Actinospica robiniae DSM 44927: one gene and its partner. The protein of the gene in region 1 interacts with the protein of each later gene in a pairwise test. Links are inferred from orthologs where the notes say so. Each region holds a gene or a part of one and is shown in the gene's direction. Other genes may lie near its edges.

Region 1 (7,696 bases):
TGGCCCAGCAGAACACGCTGGTCGGCCGGGACGCCACCGTGAAGTCGGTGAACGTCACCTTCGGCGGCGACCTGGTCCGGATCACCCCGAACGTGCGCTACAGCGCTCCCGGCGGCGACGTCGAGCTGCTCGGCCTGTACTTCGCCGACGACGGCCAGCACCTCGAGCACCGGCTCTTCGTCGACCACTCGGTGCCCAACTGCCGCTCGCACGTGACCTACAAGGGCGCGCTGCAGGGCGAGCAGGCGCACACGGTGTGGGTCGGGGACGTGCTGATCCGCGCGAACGCCGAGGGCACCGACACCTACGAGCTCAACCGGAACCTGCTGCTGACCGACGGCGCCCGCGCCGACTCCGTGCCGAACCTCGAGATCGAGACCGGCGAGATCGTCGGGGCCGGCCACGCCTCGGCCACCGGCCGGTTCGACGACGAGCAGCTCTTCTACCTCCAGGCCCGCGGCATCCGCGAGGACGAGGCCCGCCGCCTGGTCGTGCGCGGCTTCTTCGCCGACGTCGTGCGCCGGATCGGCGTCCCGGACCTCGAAGAGCGGCTGATGGCCAAGGTCGAGCAGGAGCTGGCCCGATGAGCCGTCAGCCCGAGTGGCACGCCGTCGGCGCGCTCGCCGACTTCGAAGAGGACAAGCCGGAACGCTGCGAGGTCGAGGACGTCGCCGTGATGGTGGTGCGCACCTCCGGGGGTGAGGTGCACGCGCTCTTCGACACCTGCTCGCACGCCGAGGTGCCGCTGTCCGAGGGCGAGATCGTCGACGGCGAGATCGAGTGCTGGCTGCACGGCTCGACCTTCAACCTGAGCACCGGCAAGCCGTCCTGCCTTCCGGCCGTGGACCCGGTGCCCGTCTACCCGACCAAGATCGAAGGCGATGTCGTCTACGTCGCCACGAATGTGGAGCTCTAACCCATGGCTACTCTGGAAATCCGCGACCTGCACGTCTCCGTCGACGCCGAGGGTGAGCCCAAGGAGATCCTCAAGGGCGTCGACCTGACGGTCCGCCAGGGCGAGACCCACGCGATCATGGGCCCCAACGGCTCCGGCAAGTCGACCCTGGCCTACTCCATCGCCGGCCACCCGAAGTACACCGTGACCGGCGGCCAGGTGCTGCTCGACGGCCAGGACGTGCTCTCGATGACCGTGGACGAGCGGGCCCGGGCGGGCCTGTTCCTGGCGATGCAGTACCCGGTCGAGGTCCCCGGCGTGTCGGTGGCCAACTTCCTGCGCACCAGCGCCACCGCGATCCGGGGCGAGTCGCCCAAGCTGCGCACCTGGGTCAAGGAGGTCAACGCCGCGATGACCCAGCTGCAGATGGACCCGGCCTTCGCCGAGCGCTCGGTGAACGAGGGCTTCTCCGGCGGTGAGAAGAAGCGGCACGAGATCCTGCAGCTCGAGCTGCTCAAGCCGAAGATCGCGCTGCTCGACGAGACCGACTCCGGCCTCGACGTGGACGCGCTGCGGATCGTGTCCGAGGGCGTCAACCGGGTGCGCGAGACCGGCGACGTCGGCACGCTGCTGATCACCCACTACACCCGCATCCTCAAGTACATCCGGCCCGACTTCGTGCACGTCTTCGCGAACGGCCGGATCGTCGAGTCCGGCGGCGCGGAGCTGGCCCAGGTGCTCGAGGACGAGGGCTACGAGAAGTACACCGGTGTGGGGGCCGAGGACGACATCAAGGCGGGTGCCTGACATGACTGTGGATCTCAAGAGCCCCCCCGCGGGCGTCGTACCGCCGGGCACAGGCCTCGACCTCGAGCGGATCCGCAAGGACTTCCCGATCCTCGAGCGCAGGGTCGGCGACGACCGTCCGCTGGTCTACCTCGACTCGGCCGCGTCCTCGCAGAAGCCGCGGCAGGTCATCGACGCGATGGCGGACTACTACGCGAACCACCACGCGAACGTCCACCGCGGCGTGCACGCGCTGGCCGAGGAGGCCACCGCGCTCTACGAGGGCGCCCGGGACAAGGTCGCGGCGTTCATCAACGCGCCGGACCGCAACGAGGTGATCTTCACCAAGAACTCCTCGGAGGCGCTCAACCTGGTGGCGAGCGTGCTCGGCTGGGCCGGCGAGCCGTACGGCCTGGGCAAGGGCGACCGCGTGGTGATCACCCAGATGGAGCACCACTCGAACATCGTCCCGTGGCAGCTGACCACGCAGCGCACCGGCGCGGAGCTGGCCTGGCTGGGCCTGACCGACGACGGGCGGCTGGACCTGAGCAACCTCGACGAGGTCATCGACGAGCACACCAAGGTCGTCTCCGTGGTGCACGTCTCGAACATCCTCGGCACGATCAACCCGCTCGAGCGGATCGTCCGGCGCGCCCACGACGTCGGCGCCCTCGTGGTCGTCGACGCCTCGCAGTCCGCGCCGCACCTGCCGCTGGACGTGCAGGCGCTCGGGGCCGACTTCGTCGCCTTCACCGGCCACAAGATGCTCGGCCCGACCGGCATCGGCGTCCTGTGGGGCCGGGCCGAGCTGCTCAACGAGCTGCCGCCGTTCCTCGGCGGCGGCGAGATGGTCGGCGTGGTCACCATGGAGGGCTCCACCTACGCCCCGATCCCGCACAAGTACGAGGCCGGCACGATGCCGATCGCCGAGGCGGTCGGGCTGGGCGCGGCGGTGGACTACCTGACCGCCCTGGGCATGGAGAACGTCGCCCGGCACGAGCACGAGATCGTCGAGTACGCCCTCGAGCGGCTCGGCGGCGTCGAGGGCCTGCGCATCATCGGCTCGAGCGACCCGGAACATCACGGGGCCGCGATCTCGTTCATCCTCTCGGTGGAGGGACTCGGCGAGGTCCACCCGCACGACGTCGGCCAGGTGCTCGACGAGCAGGGCATCGCCGTCCGGGTCGGCCAGCACTGCGCCCGGCCGGTGTGCGTGCGCTACGGCATCCCTGCCACCACGCGCGCCTCGTTCTCGGTCTACACCACGAAGGCCGAGATCGACGCGCTGGTGGACGGGCTCGAACAGGTGAAGCGGTTCTTCGGAGCCTGAACAAGGGAGAGGAGGGTGAGGGCGTGAAGCTGGAGTCGATGTACCAGGAGATCATCCTGGACCACTACCGCAACCCGCACCACAAGGGCCTGCGCGACGATTTCGGCGCCGAGGTCCACCACATCAACCCCACCTGCGGCGACGAGGTGACGCTGCGCGTGCACCTGGACGACGGCAGCAGGGGTGGGCAGGCCGTCATCAAGGACGTCTCGTACGAGTCGCAGGGCTGCTCGATCTCGCAGGCCTCGGCCTCGGTGCTGGCCGACCTGGTGATCGGCAAGAACGTGTCCGAGGCGTTCGAGCTGCACGAGGCGTTCCTGGAGCTGATGCAGTCCAAGGGCGAGCAGGAGGGGGACGAGGACGTGCTCGAGGACGCGGTGGCTTTCGCCGGCGTCTCGAAGTTCCCGGCCCGGGTCAAGTGCGCCCTGCTGTCTTGGATGGCCCTGAAGGACGCGACCGCGCAGGCGCTGGCGCGCAGCACGAAGGAGAGTTGAGCAGTGAGCGAGCAGCAGACGCAGCAGCAGGAGCCGGCGGCCGGTGTCGCGGCCGTGGAGGACGTCGAGGAGGCCCTGCGCGACGTCGTCGACCCCGAGCTCGGCATCAACGTCGTGGACCTGGGCCTGATCTACGGCCTGACCGTGGACGAGGGCAACGTCGCGATCATCGACATGACGCTGACCTCCGCCGCGTGCCCGCTGCAGGACGTGATCGAGGATCAGATCCGCAGCGCCACAGCCGATCTGGTCACCGACTTCCGGGTGAACTGGGTGTGGATGCCGCCGTGGGGCCCGGACAAGATCACCGATGACGGCCGGGACCAGCTCCGGGCGCTCGGCTTCAACGTCTGACGCTCCGGCGTCAGACCGGGCCGGGCACCGGCCCGGTTGATCGTCGCGCGGGCAGATGGCAGGATCCTGTCATGCCCAAGCTGACCAGACCGCACGCCCGTTTCCACGCCTCCTTCCTCGCCACGCTCGCCGAGTTCCGAGCGGCGGGGCCGCTTTCCGACTGGGCCGCGCGCATCGATCACGAGGCGGTGCGCGCCCCCTCGGGATTCTCGGCGTACATCGACAGCCTGCACGCGCGGCGCACGCCCGACTCGGTCGCGGCCGAGGGGCCGGTGCCCGAGTCGAGTCTCTTCTGGTCCGAGGGCGACGAGTTCCTGGGCCGGATAGCCATCCGGCACCGGCTCAACTCCCGGCTCGAGGTCATGGGCGGCCACATCGGATACGTGATCCGGCCGGGCGCGCAGGGGCGTGGGCATGCCACGGCACTGCTGCTCGCCGCGATGCCCGTCGCCTACGCGTTGGGCGTCGACGACGCTTTGCTGACAACGGATCCCGACAATCACGCTTCGCGCCGGGTGATAGAGAAGTGCGGTGGCCGGCTCGTCGATCAGAAGCCTGGTCACTGCTACTACCGCCTGCGTACCGGTCCCGGCGCGTGATGCGGGCAGCGGCTCGCCGCCGGCTCAGCGACGGAAGGTCCGGCGGTAGGCCGAGGGCGCGGTGCCGACCGCGCGGGTGAAGTGGTGGCGGAACGTGGCCGAATCGGCGAAGCCGACGGCGGCGCCCACCTGCTCGATCGGCGCGTCGCCGGTCTCCAGCATCGCCCGGGCCGCCGCAAGGCGCTGATTCACCAGCCAGCGCAGCGGCGAAGTGCCGGTGGCGCGGGCGAAATGGCGGATGTAGCTGCGCGACGACATGCGCGCGACCTCGGCCATCTGCGCCACCGAGATCGGGTGCGCGAGGTTCTCCATGGCCCAGTCCAGCGACCGCGCGACCCCGTCGTCTTCCGGCACCGGCCGTACGGCCGCCTCGATGAACTGCGCCTGTCCGCCTTCTCGGTGCGGCGGCAGCACGAGCCGCCGGGCCACCGAGTTGGCCACGGCCGAACCGTGGTCCTGGCGGACGAGATGCAGGCAGAGGTCCAGCCCCGCCGCGCTGCCGGCGCTCGTCAGCACCCTGCCTTCGTCGAGGTACAGCACGTCCGGGTCCAGATGCACCTTCGGGTACCGCGCCGCGAATATCCCGGCGTAGCGCCAGTGAGTGGTCGCGCGCAGCCCGTCGAGCAAGCCCGCCTCGGCCAGGGCGAAGGCGCCCGAGCAGATGGACACCACCCGCGCACCTCGTTCGTGCGCCTCCCGCAGCGCGTCGACGAGCGCCTTCGAGATCTCGCCGCGCACGTTCGGAACAGCGGTGACGATCACCGTGTCGGCGGCCGCGAACTGCGTCATGTCGTGCTCTGCGAGCAGGCCGAACCCGCCCATCGCCCGCATCATGCCGGTCGTCTCGGCGCACGCCTCGAAGGTGTACCAAGGCACGTCGAGCTCCGGTCTCGGCAGGGCGAAGACCTCGGTCACGCAGCCGACCTCGAACACGGATATCCCGTCGAAGAGGTAGACGGCGACGGTCGGACCCGTCGCTTCCGGACGCAGGCGCGGCGTTTCGAGCAGCATGGCGTGATCTTAGCGAACCCTGTCGTTCGCGCCACTGTCGCGGGGAAGGGAGCTCCCGGCATGCTGAGCTCATGACGACGACGATGGAAACGCAGGCGGACACCATGGCGGATATGCGCAACGCGGCGGCGGTCGCGCACTTCGCGGCCAAGCTGGAGTTCGAGACCGACGTCTCGGACGTGCACGCGGAGCTCGCGGACGTTCAGGCCGGTGCCCTCCCCGGGTTCGTGCTGATCGACACCCGGTCCGAGCAGGCCTGGAACCAGGGGCGGATCCCGGGCGCGGTGCATCTGCCCACCGGGCGGATCGCGGCGGAGGCGGCCGCGCTGATCCCGGCGGGCACGCCGGTGGTGACCTACTGCTGGGGTCCGGGGTGCAACGGCTCGACGCGCGCGGCGCTGGAGTTCGCCCGGCTCGGCTACCCGGTCAAGGAGATGATCGGCGGGTTCGAGTACTGGGTGCGCGAGGGCTTCGCGTACGACACGGCGTGGGGACGGCGCGAGCCGGCGGTGGACCCGCTCACGGCGCCCGCCGACGGCACGGCCTGCGCGTGCTGACGGGTCCCGGAGCTCAGGCGGCCGGCCTGCGCCGCACGTCGGTCGGGAGCGGATGGTCGGGCTCGAGGCCGGGCAGGCCGTCGATGCTCTTGTCGTTCACCTCCGCCACCCGCCGCGCCCACTCCGGCGCCGTGCGGCGCTCGTGGTAGGTGTCCAGCACCGGGCGCTCGCTCTGGATCTCCATGTACGGCACCGCGTATCCGCAGGAGGTCTGCGTGCTCTCCACGTCCACCACCACGATGCCGCGCGGGCTCGGGTGGGCGAGGTTGAACTGCGGGGCCAGCCGCTCGAACTCCGGGTCGTCCGGCCGCAGGTACCGGCCCTTGCCGTAGAGCCGGACGATGTTGGACTCGCGGCCGAACGAGCAGAACATGATCGTGATCCGCGGGTTGTCGCCGAGGTGCGCCTTCGTCTCGATGCCGCTGCCGAACAGCTCCAGGTAGGCGAAGGTGTGCTCGTCGATGACCTTGAACGTGTCTTTATATCCTTTTGGTGACACATTGACCCGCCCGTCGCCCAGCGGCGCGGTGGCGACGAAGAACATGTGCTGCTTGTCGATGAACGTTCTGATCTTCGGGGTGATGTCGTCGAAGCGCTCGGCCACGGCTGTCGCGTCCTCCCAGTCCTCCCGGCCCACGGACTCCCGGCCCGTTACGGGATCTCGGTCGGCCTGACCATGATCTCATTGACGTTCACGTGGCGCGGCCGCGTCACCATGTAGCCGATCGCGTCCGCGATGTCCTGCGGAGCGAGCACGTCGAACCCCTCCTGCCGGCCGAGGATCGTGCTCCGGATCTCCGGGCGGTTGGAGTCCGGCAGTTCGGTGCGCACGGCGCCGGGCTCGATCACGCTCACGCGCACGTGCCGGCCGGCCAGTTCCTGGCGCATCGACTCGCTCAGCCCCACGACGCCCCACTTCGTCGCGTTGTAGACCTGGCTGCCGGAGCGGGTGGTGCGGCCGCCGATGGAGCTGAGGTTGACCAGGTCCGCCACCCGGCGCGGCTCCTGCTCGGCGGCCTCGAGCAGGTGCGGGAGCGCGGCTTGGGTGCAGTACAGCAGGCCCATGAGATTCACGTCGACCATCCGCCGCCAGTCCGCCGTACTCGCGGTGGTGGTGGGGCCGAGCAGCATGACGCCGGCGTTGTTCACCAGGATGTCCAGCCGGCCGAAGTGCTCCACCGTCCGCCCGACCGCGTCCACCGCGGCCGGCTCCCCGGTCACGTCGGCCTCGATCGCGAGCGCCTCGCCCCCGCCCGCGCCGATCTTGGCCACGAGGTCGGCCAGCCGGTCCCCGCGCCGCGCCACCACGGCCACCCGCGCGCCCTGCTCGGCCAGCGCGAGCGCGGTGGCCTCCCCGATTCCGCTGGAAGCGCCCGTCACCAGCGCCGTGCAACCGGTCAGTCTGCCCGTCATCGGCCCGTCCTTCATCCCGTACTGAATCCGACATCGAAGATTCTATCGGGACGGCGATCGAACCGGCGGGAGGTCCGGGCGGGCCTAGGTCAGCCGGGCCAGCAGCAGCGCGACGTCGTCCTTCCAGGGGCCGCGCGGACGGTTGGCCGCGAGCAGGTCGTCGGCCAGGGTCTCGAGCTTCTCGTCCCGCTGTCCGTCGAGCACGCCGCGGCACCGGGCCAGACCCCGGTCGAGGTCGTTGTCCAACGACTCGAGCA
Region 2 (5,276 bases), 850 kb from region 1 along the record:
CCGAGGGCAAGGAGGTGGCCGGCCGGCTGGCGATCAAGACCGGCTCCGGCGTGCTCACCGACGCCGTGGACCTCACCGTCGCCGACGGCGTGTTCGTGGCCGAGCAGTCGATCTTCGGCGGCTCCTCGATCGTGCACGCCTCGGTCACCGAGGGCACCCCGATCATCGCCATGCGGCCGAACGCCACGCCGCCCGCCCCCGAAGCGGCCGCGGCCGAACGGGTGGACGTGGAGGTGACCCTGACCGAGTCGGCCAAGCTGGCCCGGGTGGTGGAGAAGGTCACCGTGGCCAAGGGCGACCGGCCCGAGCTGACCGAGGCCGCGATCGTGGTCTCCGGCGGCCGCGGCGTCGGCTCGGCCGAGAAGTTCTCCGTCATCGAGGCCCTCGCCGACCAGCTCGGCGCCGCCGTCGGCGCCTCGCGCGCGGCGGTGGACTCCGGCTGGTACCCGCACCAGTCGCAGGTCGGCCAGACCGGCAAGACCGTCTCCCCGCAGCTCTACCTCGCCTGCGGCATCTCCGGCGCGATCCAGCACCGGGCCGGCATGCAGACCTCGAAGACGATCGTCGCGGTCAACAAGGACCCCGAGGCCCCCATCTTCGAGCTGGTGGACTACGGCGTCGTGGGCGACCTGTTCGCGGTGGTCCCGCAGGCCACCGAAGAGATCGCCAAGCGCAAGTAACGCCGCCCGGCAAACCGCCGCCCCGCCTCCGCCGACCTCGGCGGATGCGGGGCTCCGGTGTGTTCCCCCGGCGTCTAGAATCAAGCTCGCTATGACCTACCTCGACCACGCGGCGACCACGCCCATGCATCCCGACGCGATCGCGGCGGTCAACGCCCAGTTCGCGCTCGTCGGCAATGCGAACTCGCTGCACGGCCCGGGCCGCGCCGCGCGCCGGGTCGTGGAGGAGTCGCGCGAGGCGGTGGCCGCCGCGCTCGGCGCCCGGCCCAGCCATGTGGTGTTCACCGGCGGCGGCACCGAGGCCGACAACCTCGCGGTCAAGGGCCTGTACTGGGCCCGGCGCGCCGAGGACCCGCGCCGGGTGCGGATCGTGGCGGCCAGGATCGAGCACCACGCCGTCCTCGACGCCCTGTTCTGGCTCGAGCAGCACGAGGGCGCCGAGCTGGACTGGCTGCCGGTGCGCCCGGACGGCTCGGTCGCCCCGGCCGCGCTCGACGCCGCGCTGGCCGAGGACCCGCAGACCGCCGCACTGGTCACCCTGATGTGGGCGAACAACGAGGTCGGCACGGTGCTGCCGATCCGCGAACTGGCCGAGGTGGCGCACCGGCACGGCGTGCCGATCCACTCCGACGCGATCCAGGCCGCGGGCCACCTCCCGCTGGACTTCGCCGAGAGCGGGCTCGACGCGCTCAGCGTCACCGGCCACAAGCTCGGCGGCCCGCTCGGGGTGGGCGCGCTGCTGCTGGGCCGGGAGACGAAGCTGACCGCGCTGCAGCACGGCGGCGGCCAGGAGCGCGACGTGCGCTCCGGCACCCTGGACACCCCCGGCATCGCCGGCTTCGCCGCGGCCGTCACCGCTGCCCGGGCCGAGCAGCCCAAGGAGTACGTGCGGCTGTGCGCCTTGCGGGACCGGCTGATCGAGGGCGTGCTGCGCGCGGTCCCGGGCGCGGTGCTCTCCGGTCCGGCGCTGCCCGAGCCGGACGCGCGGCCCGAGCCGGAGGCCGCCGACCGGCTGCCCGGCATCGCGCACTTCTGCTTCCCCGGCTGCGAGGGCGACTCCCTGCTGCTCCTCCTCGACGCCCGCGGCATCTCCTGCTCCACCGGCTCCGCCTGCTCGGCCGGCATCGCCCAGCCCAGCCACGTCCTGCTGGCCATGGGCCGCAGCGAGGAACTGGCCCGCGGCTCGCTGCGTTTCTCGCTCGGCCGCACCTCGACCGATCAGGACGTCGACGCTCTGCTCGAGGCCCTGCCCGCGGTCGTCAGCCGGGCCCGGGCCGCCGGGCTGAGCTGAGGCGTCGCAGGGGGCGAAGGCCCGGCGTCGTTGATCACCCGATGGTGTGATCTTCAGCGGATTGCGGCACAGATAAGGCGAGACCCTCGTAGAAAGGTTCGGAAAGATGGCGAACGACGAGGAGGAATGGGACATGTACGCCCCGGTGTTGCCGGCTACGCCGCCCGATGGCTGGACGCTCGAGAACCTCCCTCCGGATCTGCCGAAGCACACCGAGCTGATCCGGGGGGCGCTCGTCATGAGCCCGCAGAAGAGCTGGCATCTGGTTATCGTCCGGATGCTCGAAGGCGAATTGCTCAAGCAGGCGCCGGATGCATACCGCGTGCTCCGGGAAATGGCCGTGCGGAAGAGTCCGCGATCCGCTCCGGAACCGGACATCTCCATCGTTCGCGCCGAGGCCTTCGACTTGGATAAGTCGGTCTATCTCCCGCAGGACATCGTTCTCGCCGCCGAGGTCGTCTCGCCTGAATCCGAGGAGCGCGACCGCGAGGACAAGCCCGCCATGTACGCGATGATGGGCATCGCCTCATTCTGGCTGATCGAGCGTGGCGAGGACGACGATCCGGTGGTGCACGAGCACCGGCTGGTCGGCGACCGGTTCGAGTGGAAGCGCGCCCACGTGGGCCGACTGGTGACCGACGTCCCGTTCGCCCTCGACATCCCCTTGCGCGTCCCGTCCCGGTAGTACGAAAAATCCCCTGTCCGGCTCACGTACCCTTGAGGTATGCGAGTACTAGCAGCGATGTCCGGCGGAGTCGACTCGGCGGTGGCGGCCGCCCGCGCGGTGGCGGCGGGGCATGAAGTGACCGGGGTGCACTTGGCGCTCTCGCGCAACCCGCAGTCCTTCCGTACCGGGGCCCGCGGCTGCTGCACCGTCGAGGATTCGCGCGACGCGCGGCGGGCCGCCGACGTGATCGGCATCCCGTTCTATGTGTGGGACATGGCCGAGCGCTTCCACGCGGACGTGGTGGACGACTTCGTCGCCGAGTACGCCGCGGGGCGCACGCCCAACCCCTGCCTGCGCTGCAACGAGAAGATCAAGTTCGCCGCGGTGCTGGACAAGGCGCAGGCGCTCGGCTTCGACGCGGTGTGCACCGGGCACTACGCGCGGATCGTGGACGGGCCGGACGGCGGGCGGGAGCTGCATCGCGCTCTGGACCCGGCCAAGGACCAGTCCTACGTCCTCGGTGTGCTCGACGCCCGGCAGCTGGCCGGCGCGCTTTTCCCGCTCGGCGACTCGCTCAAGACCGACGTGCGCGCCGAGGCGGAGCGGCTCGGGCTCGCCGTCGCGGACAAGCCGGACTCGCACGACGTCTGCTTCATCGCCGACGGCGACACCCGCGGGTTCCTGGCCGAGCGCCTCGGCACCGCGCCCGGCAAGATCGTGGACAGCTCCGGCGCCGTGGTCGGGGAGCATCAGGGGGCGTACGGGTACACCATCGGGCAGCGCAAGGGCCTGCGAATCGGGGATCCGGCCGGGGACGGGCGCCCGCGCTACGTGCTGGAGATCTCGCCGGTCGAGAACACCGTCACCGTGGGCACGGCCGAGGAGCTCGCGGTGGACGCGCTCGACGCCGGGCACGTGCGCTGGTGCGGGCCGGTCGGCCGGGACGGCTTCGACTGCCTGGTCCAGCTGCGCGCGCACGGCGAGCCGGTCGCGGCCTCGGCCCGCTACGACGCGGATGGCGGCGTGGTGATGCTGGCGTTCGCCGCGTCCGTGCGCGGCATCGCGCCGGGACAGACCGCGGTGCTCTACGACGGCAGCCGCGTCATCGGCTCGGCCACGATCACCGCGACCCGCCGGGCCGACGCGGTCGCAGGCGCCTGATTCGTCCTCACTGCTGCGGCGGAAAGGCGAAGAGCACGAACAGGACGAAGACCGCCAGGGCCAGCAGCAGGGTCAGCAGCGCGCCCGCGGCGATGCCGAAGACGGCGAGGCCGAATCCGCGCTCACCCGAACGGCGGATCTGGCGCAGCCCCAGGCCGCCGAAGACGATCGCGGCCGGCGGGCAGAGCACGAGGAGGACCAGCGACAGCAGGGAGCACACGTTGATCCTGGTGAGCCGCACGGCCGCGGCCGTCCTCGTGCTCGCGCCGGACCTGCGCGCGGCGTAGGCCAGGCCCGGCACGGTCGAGGGCGAGGCCTTCTCCGCGCGCAGCGGCTTCGGGATCGCGTCCTCGGGCTCGGGCCCGGGCCACGGCCGGGCGTCCTCGGGTTCCGGGCCGAGCGGTACGTACCACGACATCAGACGTCGAAGCGCACGTACACGCCGCGGTACTCGCGGGTGGCCAGCTCCGAGAGCATCGAGAGCCCGCGCAGCAGGCCGGCGTAGCGCTCGGCGCTCCACTCGGTGCCCCAGGTGCGCACCTGCCACAGCCGGGCCAGCTCCATCAGCCGCCGGTCCCCGCACCCGGCCAGCTGCCGGTAGAGCGGGGTGCGCACGGTCAGCACCACCTGCTCCTCAGTGCCCTGAGCCAGCGATCCCGGGGCCAGCGCGGCACATCGGCCCAGCTCCCGCGCCGGGGTCAGCAGCGCCTCGCGCACGCTCACCGGGTCGTGCCCGGTCGCCAGCGTGTCGAGTTCCAGCAGCTGGGCCGGATCGAGGTCCGCCGCGTCCACGAAGGCCAGCCGCACGCCCGCCGCCACCGCGTCACGACCGCGGCTCCAGGCGCCGACGAGCCGAGACAGTTCCGCGGCCGTGGCGGTGAAGAACATGGTCTGCACGCGGATCACCCCTCTCAACGCTAGCCGGTCGAAGTCCTCACCCGTCGGATGACAGAGTTTTGCATAGCCCGCCCTGATCCGCCGCTCTTTTCGGAGCAGATTCGCCTTAGCGGGTGTAGCGATATTCTGCAGACATGACCAACGATCACCGGGCCGCGGTCCCGGGACCAGCCGCCTCCGGCGTCGGATCGCTGCCGGGCGGTGATCTGGGAGCCGCCCTGCGCCTGGTTTTCGACGGCCTGGGTGGCGCTCCTGGCCTACCGTACCTGCCCGAGCTGCCCGCGCGGGGGGTGGGGGCGGACATGGCCGGGCGCACGGCCGCACTGCTGGTGGACCTGGCGGTGGAGCTTGCTCCGTCCGGTTGGCGGGTGGCCGACGCGGCGGGCCGCGACCACGGGCGGGCGCACAGCCATCTGCGCCGTGATCTGGACCTGCTCGAGGAGCACACCCAGGACTACACCGGCGCGCTGAAGGTGCAGGCGGTGGGGCCGTGGACGCTCGCGGCCACGATCGAGCTCAAGCACGGCGACAAGGTGCTCGCGGACCGCGGCGCCTGCCGGGACCTGGCCGAGTCGCTGGC

Evidence for each region. Proteins that work in one complex are often made in the same cells at the same time.
Region 2: the proteins of sufU (region 1) and ACTRO_RS29190 interact in binary tests that used the Escherichia coli proteins (3 or more experiments, as listed by UniProt). The link is inferred for Actinospica robiniae DSM 44927 from one-to-one orthologs.

Annotation. Positions count from the first base shown.
Region 1 is NZ_KI632511.1:7,652,687-7,660,382, forward strand. What follows is about bases 1,885-4,769. They hold sufU (Fe-S cluster assembly sulfur transfer protein SufU), read left to right. Parts: upstream 1,885-3,034; coding sequence 3,035-3,505; downstream 3,506-4,769. Other genes in these bases: ACTRO_RS32975 (cysteine desulfurase), read left to right, coding at 1,885-3,011; ACTRO_RS32985 (iron-sulfur cluster assembly protein), read left to right, coding at 3,509-3,859; ACTRO_RS32990 (GNAT family N-acetyltransferase), read left to right, coding at 3,931-4,458; ACTRO_RS32995 (helix-turn-helix domain-containing protein), read right to left, coding at 4,483-4,769. Outside these bases: Fe-S cluster assembly protein SufD, read left to right, coding at 1-587; ACTRO_RS32965 (non-heme iron oxygenase ferredoxin subunit), read left to right, coding at 584-916; Fe-S cluster assembly ATPase SufC, read left to right, coding at 920-1,702; more of ACTRO_RS32975, read left to right, coding at 1,704-1,884; more of ACTRO_RS32995, read right to left, coding at 4,770-5,469; ACTRO_RS33000 (rhodanese-like domain-containing protein), read left to right, coding at 5,541-6,026; ACTRO_RS33005 (pyridoxamine 5'-phosphate oxidase family protein), read right to left, coding at 6,040-6,630; ACTRO_RS33010 (SDR family NAD(P)-dependent oxidoreductase), read right to left, coding at 6,678-7,439; ACTRO_RS33015 (SpoIIE family protein phosphatase), read right to left, coding at 7,524-7,696. UniProt on the Escherichia coli protein: A scaffold on which IscS assembles Fe-S clusters. Exists as 2 interconverting forms, a structured (S) and disordered (D) form. The D-state is the preferred substrate for IscS.
Region 2 is NZ_KI632511.1:6,805,489-6,810,764, forward strand. The notes cover bases 1-2,871. They hold ACTRO_RS29190 (cysteine desulfurase family protein), read left to right. Parts: upstream 1-771; coding sequence 772-1,971; downstream 1,972-2,871. Other genes in these bases: ACTRO_RS29185 (electron transfer flavoprotein subunit alpha/FixB family protein), read left to right, coding at 1-680; ACTRO_RS29195 (Uma2 family endonuclease), read left to right, coding at 2,078-2,656; mnmA (tRNA 2-thiouridine(34) synthase MnmA), read left to right, coding at 2,696-2,871. Outside these bases: more of mnmA, read left to right, coding at 2,872-3,799; ACTRO_RS46160 (DUF4190 domain-containing protein), read right to left, coding at 3,807-4,217; ACTRO_RS29210 (hypothetical protein), read right to left, coding at 4,217-4,705; ACTRO_RS29215 (methionine synthase), read left to right, coding at 4,831-5,276. UniProt on the Escherichia coli protein: Master enzyme that delivers sulfur to a number of partners involved in Fe-S cluster assembly, tRNA modification or cofactor biosynthesis. Catalyzes the removal of elemental sulfur from cysteine to produce alanine.